Regions from separate parts of the Cytobacillus sp. FSL R7-0696 genome, predicted to be linked through region 1. Evidence: riboswitches for the same ligand, from Rfam matches in the RefSeq annotation. Region 1 holds a riboswitch; each other region holds the start of a gene.
What was found. Region 1 has a riboswitch for thiamine pyrophosphate ahead of MKX29_RS23765 (ABC transporter substrate-binding protein). Riboswitches for the same ligand answer to the same signal wherever they lie in the genome.

Region 1 (3,265 bases):
CAATTTTATCCTTGTATTAGAAACTTTGCAATGCGTAATCAATATATGGCATTTTCTTTAAAAAGATAACCAATGAGTTTGCACGTTTTATACACAATATATAATCCTCTTGTCATCCAAGCTTAAATGCAAGTTTCATTACAAACAAAAAAGCTGACATAAGATATGCCAACTTTTAGTTGAAATTACTTCTCTAAATTGTTTTTCTTCTTCTCATTAGAGTCATCATCATCATTAGCTAAACCTTTAGCAGAGTTTTTAAACTCTTTCAACGTCTCTCCCACAGCTCGTCCAATTTCAGGTAACTTCTTCGGCCCGAAAATAATGAGGGCCAGTACAAGTATAAGAATGAGACCTGGTATACCAATATTTGATAACATAGTATCACTCCTTTATGTAAGACATAACGTAAGGTGATTATTTATATTTCAATTCCCATTATAATTGAACACCAAATAAAGGCAAGTAAATTCCTTATTAGCAATCCTTTTTAACACGATAAAAAGAGCCTCATGTGACTGATGTCACCCATGGCTCCTTATCATTAGTTCATCTTCGTTCAATAAGATAGAAGGGTTTGCTTTACATAGAAAAACGGTGATTACCGATTTCTGTAACAACTTCTCTCGTATTCAACCAAGATTGCGGTACGATTGTTGGATTGTGGAAAAAGACCGTTTCATCTGGCAATGCATGATTTTTCATTGCTTGCTTTACTGCTTTTTTTGCTTCTTTATCTGCAGGCTTATTAATCGAACCATTATCAACTGGTTGAAATTGCTTATTTTCATAAATAACACCACGAATGGTATCAGGAAATCGTTCGTCCTGCACTCGATTAATCACAACTTCTGCAACAGCTACCTTTCCTTCAAACGGTTCGCCTTTCGCTTCTGCATGGATAAGTCTTGCTAAAAGATCCTTCTCCTCAGATGTTAACGAAATGTCAGGCTTCTTTTCTTTCTTTTCTTTTTCCTCTACTTTAGGAACGATAAGCTTATCACCTTTTTGAACCGTTCGATCTTCTAGGTGATTCATCATTGTTAATTCTTCCTCAGACACTTCTAATTGATCAGCAATGGAAGAAATTGTTTCGTTCCCTTTAACCTCATATATATCATAAACATCTAATGTCTCAGCATAAACGCGTAAATCAGCAGATTGGATGAAATGGACTAAAAACAATGTACTCGCTGCAAAGATAACTGCAATCAGTTTCAATATTTTTTCCTCCATTCAAATATACATTTAAATCAAAATAACAAAATTAAGACTAACATGGATAGAAAGACTACTTCAAACGCAATGTTTTCCATGGGTAATCAGGATATTTCTCCCATCTTAATTTAGACTAGCATTATAATAAACTTCTGCTATAATAATGGTGGAAATAAAAACGCAAATAAACCAAAATGTGGGGGGACCAGTAATTGCTGGTTGAGATTTCATCCGTTTTAGATGATGACCCTTTGAACCTGATCTGCCTCATAGCAGCGTAGGGAACATATTTAAAACAATTCATATGTTTTTGATATGCGCCCATGGTGAATCCTTTGGGCGTTTTTTATTTCCTTCAAAAAATAAAAAGGAGGAAATGGAATGAAAGGATGGTTCATATTGCTTCTTTTCAGCGTGTTTCTATTAGCTGGGTGCGGGAATTCCAGTGAAGATGCACAAACAGAAATGGGAGAAAATGAATTAAAAAAAGTAAACTTTGTACTTGATTGGACCCCAAATACAAATCATACGGGCATTTATGTTGCAGCAGCAGAGGGTTACTTCGCAGAAGAAGGATTAGAAGTTGAAATCATGATGCCAGGCGAAACAGGGGCGGATCAGCTCATCGCTTCAGGAAAAGCAGATTTTGGCGTAAGTGTACAAGAAGCAATCACGCAAGCTAGAGTCCAAGATGTGCCAATCGTCTCGATTGCAGCCATCATCCAACATAATACCTCGGGGTTTGCTTCACCAGTTAGCAAAAACATTCACACGCCGAAAGATTTTGAAGATCATACGTATGGTGGGTTCGGTGCACCTGTTGAAAAATCAGTGATTGATTCTTTAATGAAAAATGATCATGCAGATATTAATAAAGTCTCCATTCTTAATATAGGTGACACAGACTTCTTTACAGCTGTTAAACGAGATGTTGATTTTTCTTGGATTTATTATGGGTGGACAGGAGTAGAAGCGGAATTACGTGGTGAGGAATTAAACATGATATATCTGACTGATTACTCCAAAAAACTAGATTACTATACACCCGTTATTGCTACGAATGAAAAGATGATTCATAAAAATGCTGATATTGTTCAAGCCTTTATGAAAGCCGTTTCCAAAGGGTACACATTTGCAATTGAACAACCAGAAAAGGCTGCAAACATTTTACTTGCAGCTGCGCCTGATTTAGATGAAGAATTGGTAAAAGCATCTCAATTCTGGCTAGCAGAGCGATATCAAGATGATGCAGCACAATGGGGAGAACAAGACTTATCAGTATGGGAGAATTATGCTGATTGGATGCTTGAATATAATCTATTAGATAAACCATTAGATGCAGAGGAAGCATTTACAAATCAATTTTTACCAAATGGAGGGAATAAATAATGGCAAAAGCTTTAGTAAGTATACAAATCATTCCAAAATCAGCTAACGGACTAGACGTTATCGCTCTTGTAGACGAAGCGATTTCGATTATTGATAAAGCTGGTATTCCATATGAGGTAAACTCTTTAGAAACGACTATGGAAGGTCATTTATCAGAACTGTTTCCTATCATAACAAAAATGAATGAACGTATGGTTGAGCTTGGAAGTCCGAATGTTATTTCTCAAATTAAAGTTCTTTACCAGCCAGAAGGCATCACTTTAAATACATTAACTGAGAAGTACCGCTAATGTTGCAGAAGTTTATAAAAAGCTGGAGCGCTTTATTGGTGCTCTTGCTTTTAATTATTTTGTGGGAAACCGCTGTAATGCTATTTGCTATACCACCATGGTTACTTCCTGCTCCAACAAGTATTCTATCTGAAGCAATAGCCGGGTGGGATTCCCTTACCCCCCACCTATTATCAACCATACAATTGACCACCACAGGACTTGTAATTGGTACTACGATTGGAATTTTTACTGCTATCACGCTTCATCTAGTTCCGTTTTTAAAAGAAGCAATCTACCCTTTACTCATATTATCTCAAAACATTCCAATTATTGTGTTAGCACCATTACTCGTCGTTTGGTTTGGGTTCGGTTTATTACCTAAATTA
Region 2 (3,265 bases), 3.4 Mb from region 1:
GGTTGTTGTTTAATGTAGTTTCTGATAAATTAGGATTCAACATGACTAGCATAATGAGGAGTTACATACATGGAAATACAAAAAAGTAGTACGATGATACAATCCTTGCAAATAGGCATTTCTATCATCGAACTAATCTATCAAAAAGATACCCCAATGAAATTCTCAACCATTCAAGAAGAAACCGGTATTACCAAAAGTAATTTATATAAATATCTAAATACACTTACACAATTGAACATGCTCTATCGTGAAAAAGGGACAAACCTGTATTATCTTGGCAGCAAATTGATTCAATATGGTACAGCCGCCTTTGGTAGTCGTGATATTGCCGATGCAATCACTCCTTATATGCAGGAACTTTCTTCGCTTACTTCCTGCACCGTTTCGTTTTCATTATGGACAAACAACGGACCAATTACGACAAAGATTTGTCATTCGAATGAACCACTTCATATTGGTACACAACTAGGCGGAAGCTTGCCACCAACATCTGCCGCGGGGAAGATTTTCTTAAGTTTCTTAAACCCAGTACTGACAAAAGATTGGCTTGGAAACGGGGATGCGATCGATAACGCAGAATGGCAAATGATTCAACAATCGAAAATCTCCTTCGCTACCGAACCTTTAATTCCATCAATTTCTTCTGCTTCCGTCCCTTTGCTAGACTACCAAAATCAATTACTCGGTGCAGTGACAGTTGTTGGATTTAACGAAAAGATGCCTAAGGAAGCAAAGGATTCGATGAGCAAGCAACTGCTGAAGTTTCACTTACAAGCATCGTCTATGTTTGGCTATCGATATAAACAAGGGAAAAAATTGAACAATACTGATTGAGCGTTCAATCAACCGTTTTAACATCTAGAAGAATAAAATACTAGCGAGAAAATTAAGTTAAATTTTTAAAAACATTCTTTTCTGCGAATAAATTGGAATTTAGCTTCGACTTAGTCTCACATTTGCTGATATAAGCTCTTTACTGATTTATCGACCTACAAAATAAATCCATTCATTGAAAAAGGCCGCCATAAACAAAGATGACGACCTTTTTTATCTTAGTTCATCGTCAATCCATGATCAACGACTAGATTTTGTCCCGTAATCGCTTTAGCGCCTGGAGAGGCTAAGAAAACAACGGCTTCTGCTACGTCTTCTGGTTTTGTCACACGGCGGATAGCAGAGTTATCAGCCACAATCGCAAATACCTCAGGGGTAGTGACAGCACTTGCATCCGTTGTTTCTAATAATCCACCGGAAACCATATTCACATTAATATCATACTGTCCGATCTCTTTGGCCATATTGCGTGTAAAGCCAATTAATGCCGCTTTGGCTGTTGTATATTCATGGTAGGCAACGACTGGGTTCTGGTAAAGATTCGTGCCAATACCAATCACACGGGCTTGCTGTGAATCCTTTAGAGCCGGAAGAGCAGATTGAACAACATTTAAGCTTGCTTTTATCGCGCCTTCAAACTGGGTTTGGTAGCTAGCCCAAGATAATTCCTCTACTTTCGCCTGTGCCACAGGATCAAATTTAAATTGAACTAATGCATTATTGACAACGATATCCAAGCGGCCAAAATGAGCAATTGTGTCTGCTACCATTGCTTTTACTGCTTGTTGATCTCTGACATCAGCTTGGATAGCCAATGCACGATCTTGCCCGATTTGTTCAACTACTGCATCGGCTTTTTCTTTATTATTATAATAATTAACGACTACCTTGTAGCCCTCCTTACCGAACTTCTGAGCAATTGTAGCTCCTAATCCACGACTTGCTCCTGTTACTAACACGACTTCTTCTCTCACGCTATTCCCTCTTTTCAATAGATGTAATTAAAAATGTTCAGGAAAACAAAACAAAAGGCTCCCCGAAAATGGAGAGCCTACCATACGTATGCATATAGTTGGAAGATGCTCCCTACGATCGTCTTAACGAACAGGTTCTAAGGGTCAGGTTTTAACCTTCTCAACTCATTTTCTGAGTCCCCCTGCAACAATTTTTAATTATTTTTAGTTTAGCATACAAATAGTTTCCTAGCTATGAATCGAAGTTCAGTTCTTAATTGACCATTTCCTTTATGTTTCTCACCATTGTTTTAAACGGGGATTCTTATCTAAAATCGATTCATATTGTTTCTCATTACCGTATAGGCTATTCGGGTCAAGCAGCTTATATCTCTCATACTTTTCTAATCGATCTTTTTCTTTTGCCCAGCCTAAATGCTTGACTCGTATTGTGGATAAACTGTGGGTAAGTTGGAAGATGTTTTCTGGAAATCTCCCACAATGTTGAGGTGTTTCTTTCCAGACAGGCTGAAAGGTTGATTCAACTCTTGCTAGAAATGGACGGTATAAGAAATGTGCTTGCCAGTATTCATCTTCACGATAATGGTCTTCATCCCACATATCATACAGTCTAAAACAGTACAGGTCGATAGTATCCTGTTTAACAAAGTCATCAATATAATCAATAAAACTCTCCTCAAACCATTCATCTGCATCAAGATTTAATACCCAACCTAAAAAACCATTCGTTGCTTCTAACCACTGTTGTTTTCTTAGTTCCACTTCATTGGCAAACTGGGAGCTTGCATTCTTGACCAATTTAATTGGCATACCTTTTAGTTCTTGCAAGAAAATCGATATAGTCTGATCAGTACTAGCATCATCTATAATCACAGCTTCATCGATAAATGGCTTTACTTTCTTTAACATCGTTTGTAAATAACGACCTTCTTCATTCTTCACAATCATCGATAAGCGAATTTGATGGCTTTCTGCTTTTTCTGGATAAATAGGTAGTTCGCTATACGCATACTGACATTTTTCTTTAAATGCGGGTATGCCTGTAAGGTCAGAAGAACGATAAATATGATAAGCTGGCAGATGTGTGTCTACATGTAGATCCAGTCCTAATGCCACAGCTCTCACACAAAAATGTCGATCTTCTCCCCAAAAACTGAGATTTTTAATTTTACTAAAATGAACACCTGCTAACAAAGCCTTCCTGCTAATTAGCGTGCACGCACCTAATCCTCCTACTTCATAAACACCTGGAGTTTGTAACTGTTGAATAAAGGCCTCGGTTTGAACGGCCTTTTCTTCGTTAGTTATAACACCTTCATCCGCCTGTCTCCAGTGGGTATATTCATCTGTTAACCACACTTGCGGATAAGGAATTGTCCCCTCTTGCCAAGCCGTCCAAAATACCTCTGAAACAATTTCTTTTTTCGTGGAAATAAGTGTATGAAGGGTATCCG
Region 3 (3,265 bases), 620 kb from region 1:
AGTGTACTTTTGCCAGAACCACTTGCTCCAAGTAATAAAGTCACTTCCTCTGCATATAACTTACAGCTTACATTATCTACAGAAGGTTCATCGTGTTTATCAAAGGAAAATGAGAAAGAGTCTAGTTCAAAAATTGGTTGATGATTTTTCATGCCTTGCTATTACCTCCTTCCCAATCGGGTACCCATTTAACACACCAGTTTTCGCTAGTTGATCCGCTAACATTTTTCCTAAATAACCAGCAATGATGGCTCCACTTAAGAGACGTATAACAAACATTGTCATAATAAGCCAGGATTCATAGGCATGAAAACCTGATACAAAGAAATGGTAAGGAAAACTAATAAATGCTGCGCTAACACCTGAGAAAACGAGAATTCGAGGTTGGTAATTTTTCCATTTTGTCAGTGCAAAAGCGATTTCCGCCCCTAACCCTTGCACCATCCCTGAAAGAATTAAAGTGGGTCCAGATGTTGAGCCGACAAGTACTTCGGTAATAGCAGCAATGGTTTCTGCTGTAAAAGCAACGCCTGGCTTTCTGATAATGTAAGCAGCTATTATTGATACAATAAACCATATGCCATAAATCAATTCATAACCAATGGGTCCAAATCCAAACGGGGTAAGGATGGCAACAAGAACTTTACCGACCCCAAAAAAACCTAAATAAATAAAGCCAAATACTACACCCAGGACTGACATGAGAACAATATCTTTTAGACGCCATGATTTTGTCATGAGACTTTCACTTCTTTAGCTTTTCCAGTAGGGCTGTTAGCTGATAATGTGAATGTCATTGTCACATGAGATACATCTTGCTTGGTCTGATCGAAAACGTTCTGTAACAAGTTAAAAATATCATTCACCTTGCCATCAAGCCTTGTGGCATAATGGCTATGGCTTACGTTTACTTCAGTCTCCTTGGACCAATCAATTTGCTCATAAATTTTTTCCATATAATCTTCCCTCCCTAAGGGATAGAGGGCAAATTTACAACCTGCAAGCTGGTCTATTTCTTTTGTATAGTCCTTGTTCAAGGCAATGTCAGTTTCGTCCATGTATACATCTGCTGCTGAATCTCCTGGACAACCAATCGAAAAGGTACCACTCATAGCGATGTGTTCTCCTGTTTTAGCTGCGTGTAAAAAGATTGCCCTCACTACATCAAAAACATGAATTTGCTTACCACGGATACAAGTAGATACATCATCAGTTTCAGCCCACACCTTTGACATGTTCACTTCTTTAAGGGCAAATAAGATGATGTCCACATACCTCTCACTCATTGCAGAAAGCGTAAACTGACAACCTACGATACTACTTGTTCCACATAATTGATTCATATAAAAATCTCCTTTTAACATTTTTTGAACAAAAAAACTGCACCCCGATGGAATGCAGTTTGGCTATGCAGAAAAAAAGAGAATACACTGACCAACTGCACTTCCCCACGCTAGTATTATCTAGATCGGGTTATAAGGGTCAGGCACTTGCCTTCTCAGCCATTAAATATAGCTCCCCTAGCGCATTCGATATATTTATTTGTTCGTCTATCCTATCATAAGCAAAAAATCATTATCTGTAAACCAATACTTGTCAATTGATAATGTAGTAGCGATAAATACAATATATTAATTGATACGTAAAATGATGCAAATGAGTAGGGGAGACAACTTAAATTCCAATAGAGTAGAGGTGAATAAAATATTGATGTGAAGAATGTTGATATATTCGCATCCTATTTAGAATGAAGAATAACCCGATTACTTATTTCAGTAATAATGGTTGTCATTTCTTCCGGAGATTCTTTCATCCCGTTCATTAACCATTTTTCAATTACATAAATACATCCACTAATTACAAAGTAAATCATATATTTTGATTTATCTAGATTTATGACCTGCTGTTCTTCCTTTAAACTATTAATAATGATTGATTGTGCAGTATCAATTACTCTCGTTTGAAAAGCTTTGTTACCATGGTCACTAAATAAAACAAGAAAATCGGCACTACGTTTATAAACATAATCTAATAAATACTTTGTCATTGCAAAAGTTTCATTTGTCTCATTATGGTTGTACTGTTTTAAAGTGACTTGTAATTCTAACAAAATCTCATCTTCAATATGCTGGAGTAAATCAAATTGATCACGATAATGACTATAAAAAGTAGAACGATTGATATCTGCTTTTTGACATAATTCTTTAATGGTAATGGAGGAGATTACTTTTTCTCTTAATAATTCCATTAAACTTTCCTTTAACACCATACGAGTATATTGTTTCCGACGATCCAATTTTTTGTTCATCATACAAACCCTCACTTTTTTAAAGAAATCCAACAAAGTACGCTTAAATGTTGGATGTTAAACATTTTTTACACAACTGTTTGTTGTTTATCTAACACAGTGGTATGTATAATGTTACTGTAAAAGAATTTCAACATCAAGAAGTGGGGAAACCAATAATGATTGAGTTTATTATTCGTTATAAAAAATCTGTAACAATCATTTTCTTTTTGTTATCAGTGCTTTCTGCTATTGGCTTTCTGTTTGTGAATGTTAATTATAATATGAAAGATTATATCCCAGCAGAAGCTGAATCTACCGTTGCTTTAGAAGTGATGGAAGAGGAGTTTACTAGTGGCATTCCAAATACAAGCGTAATGGTTGAGAATGTAACAATCCAAGAAGCGCTCGTTATCAAAGAGAAATTAAATAAGGTTCAAGGTGTAACTGATGTGATGTGGTTAGATGATGCGATGGACATAAGAACACCAATAGAAACCGGAGACCAAGGCACAATAGAAAATTACTACAAAAATAATCACGCTCTTTATTCTGTCACCATTGAGAGTGGCAAAGAGGTCGAAGCAACAGAAGATATATATCAAATAATTGGTGAGAAGGGATCACTTATTGGCGAAGCTGCAAATACAGCTACGCAGCAGAAAATGACAGGGCAAGAAACGTTACTCGCTGCAGGGATACTTATTCCCATTATTATCATTATACTAGTTCTCTCGACAAACTCTTGGGTCGAACCGCTCTTGTTCTTAACGGCTATCGGTGTATCGGTAATTATTAATTTAGGGAGTAATGTTTTTATAGGAGAAGTGTCCTTTGTGACACAATCAGTCGCACCAATTTTGCAGTTAGCTGTTTCCTTGGATTACGCTATCTTTTTATTACATAGTTTTCAAGATTATCGTAAACGAGGGCATGAGCCAAATGAAGCTATGAAACTAGCTATGAAAGAATCGTTTA

Region 2: linked by a shared signal. The riboswitch ahead of MKX29_RS06805 (3-oxoacyl-ACP reductase) and the one ahead of MKX29_RS23765 (ABC transporter substrate-binding protein) in region 1 are both predicted to bind thiamine pyrophosphate.
Region 3: linked by a shared signal. The riboswitch ahead of MKX29_RS20750 (YkoF family thiamine/hydroxymethylpyrimidine-binding protein) and the one ahead of MKX29_RS23765 (ABC transporter substrate-binding protein) in region 1 are both predicted to bind thiamine pyrophosphate.

What each region holds. Positions count from the first base shown of each region.
Region 1 covers NZ_JBBOWA010000001.1:4,674,379-4,677,643, forward strand. The annotation lists gene MKX29_RS23755 (twin-arginine translocase TatA/TatE family subunit) at 186-380, opposite strand; gene MKX29_RS23760 (cell wall hydrolase) at 583-1,221, opposite strand; TPP riboswitch at 1,407-1,519, shown strand; gene MKX29_RS23765 (ABC transporter substrate-binding protein) at 1,600-2,607, shown strand; gene MKX29_RS23770 (thiamine-binding protein) at 2,607-2,897, shown strand; gene MKX29_RS23775 (ABC transporter permease) at 2,897-3,265, shown strand, end outside.
Region 2 covers NZ_JBBOWA010000001.1:1,296,472-1,299,736, forward strand. The annotation lists gene MKX29_RS06800 (IclR family transcriptional regulator) at 70-837, shown strand; gene MKX29_RS06805 (3-oxoacyl-ACP reductase) at 1,056-1,811, opposite strand; TPP riboswitch at 1,904-2,005, opposite strand; gene MKX29_RS06810 (glycosyltransferase family 2 protein) at 2,091-3,265, opposite strand, start outside.
Region 3 covers NZ_JBBOWA010000001.1:4,055,515-4,058,779, forward strand. The annotation lists partial or broken gene MKX29_RS24540 (ABC transporter ATP-binding protein) at 1-152, opposite strand, end outside; gene MKX29_RS20745 (ECF transporter S component) at 127-738, opposite strand; gene MKX29_RS20750 (YkoF family thiamine/hydroxymethylpyrimidine-binding protein) at 735-1,343, opposite strand; TPP riboswitch at 1,429-1,532, opposite strand; gene MKX29_RS20755 (TetR/AcrR family transcriptional regulator) at 1,739-2,308, opposite strand; gene MKX29_RS20760 (efflux RND transporter permease subunit) at 2,467-3,265, shown strand, end outside.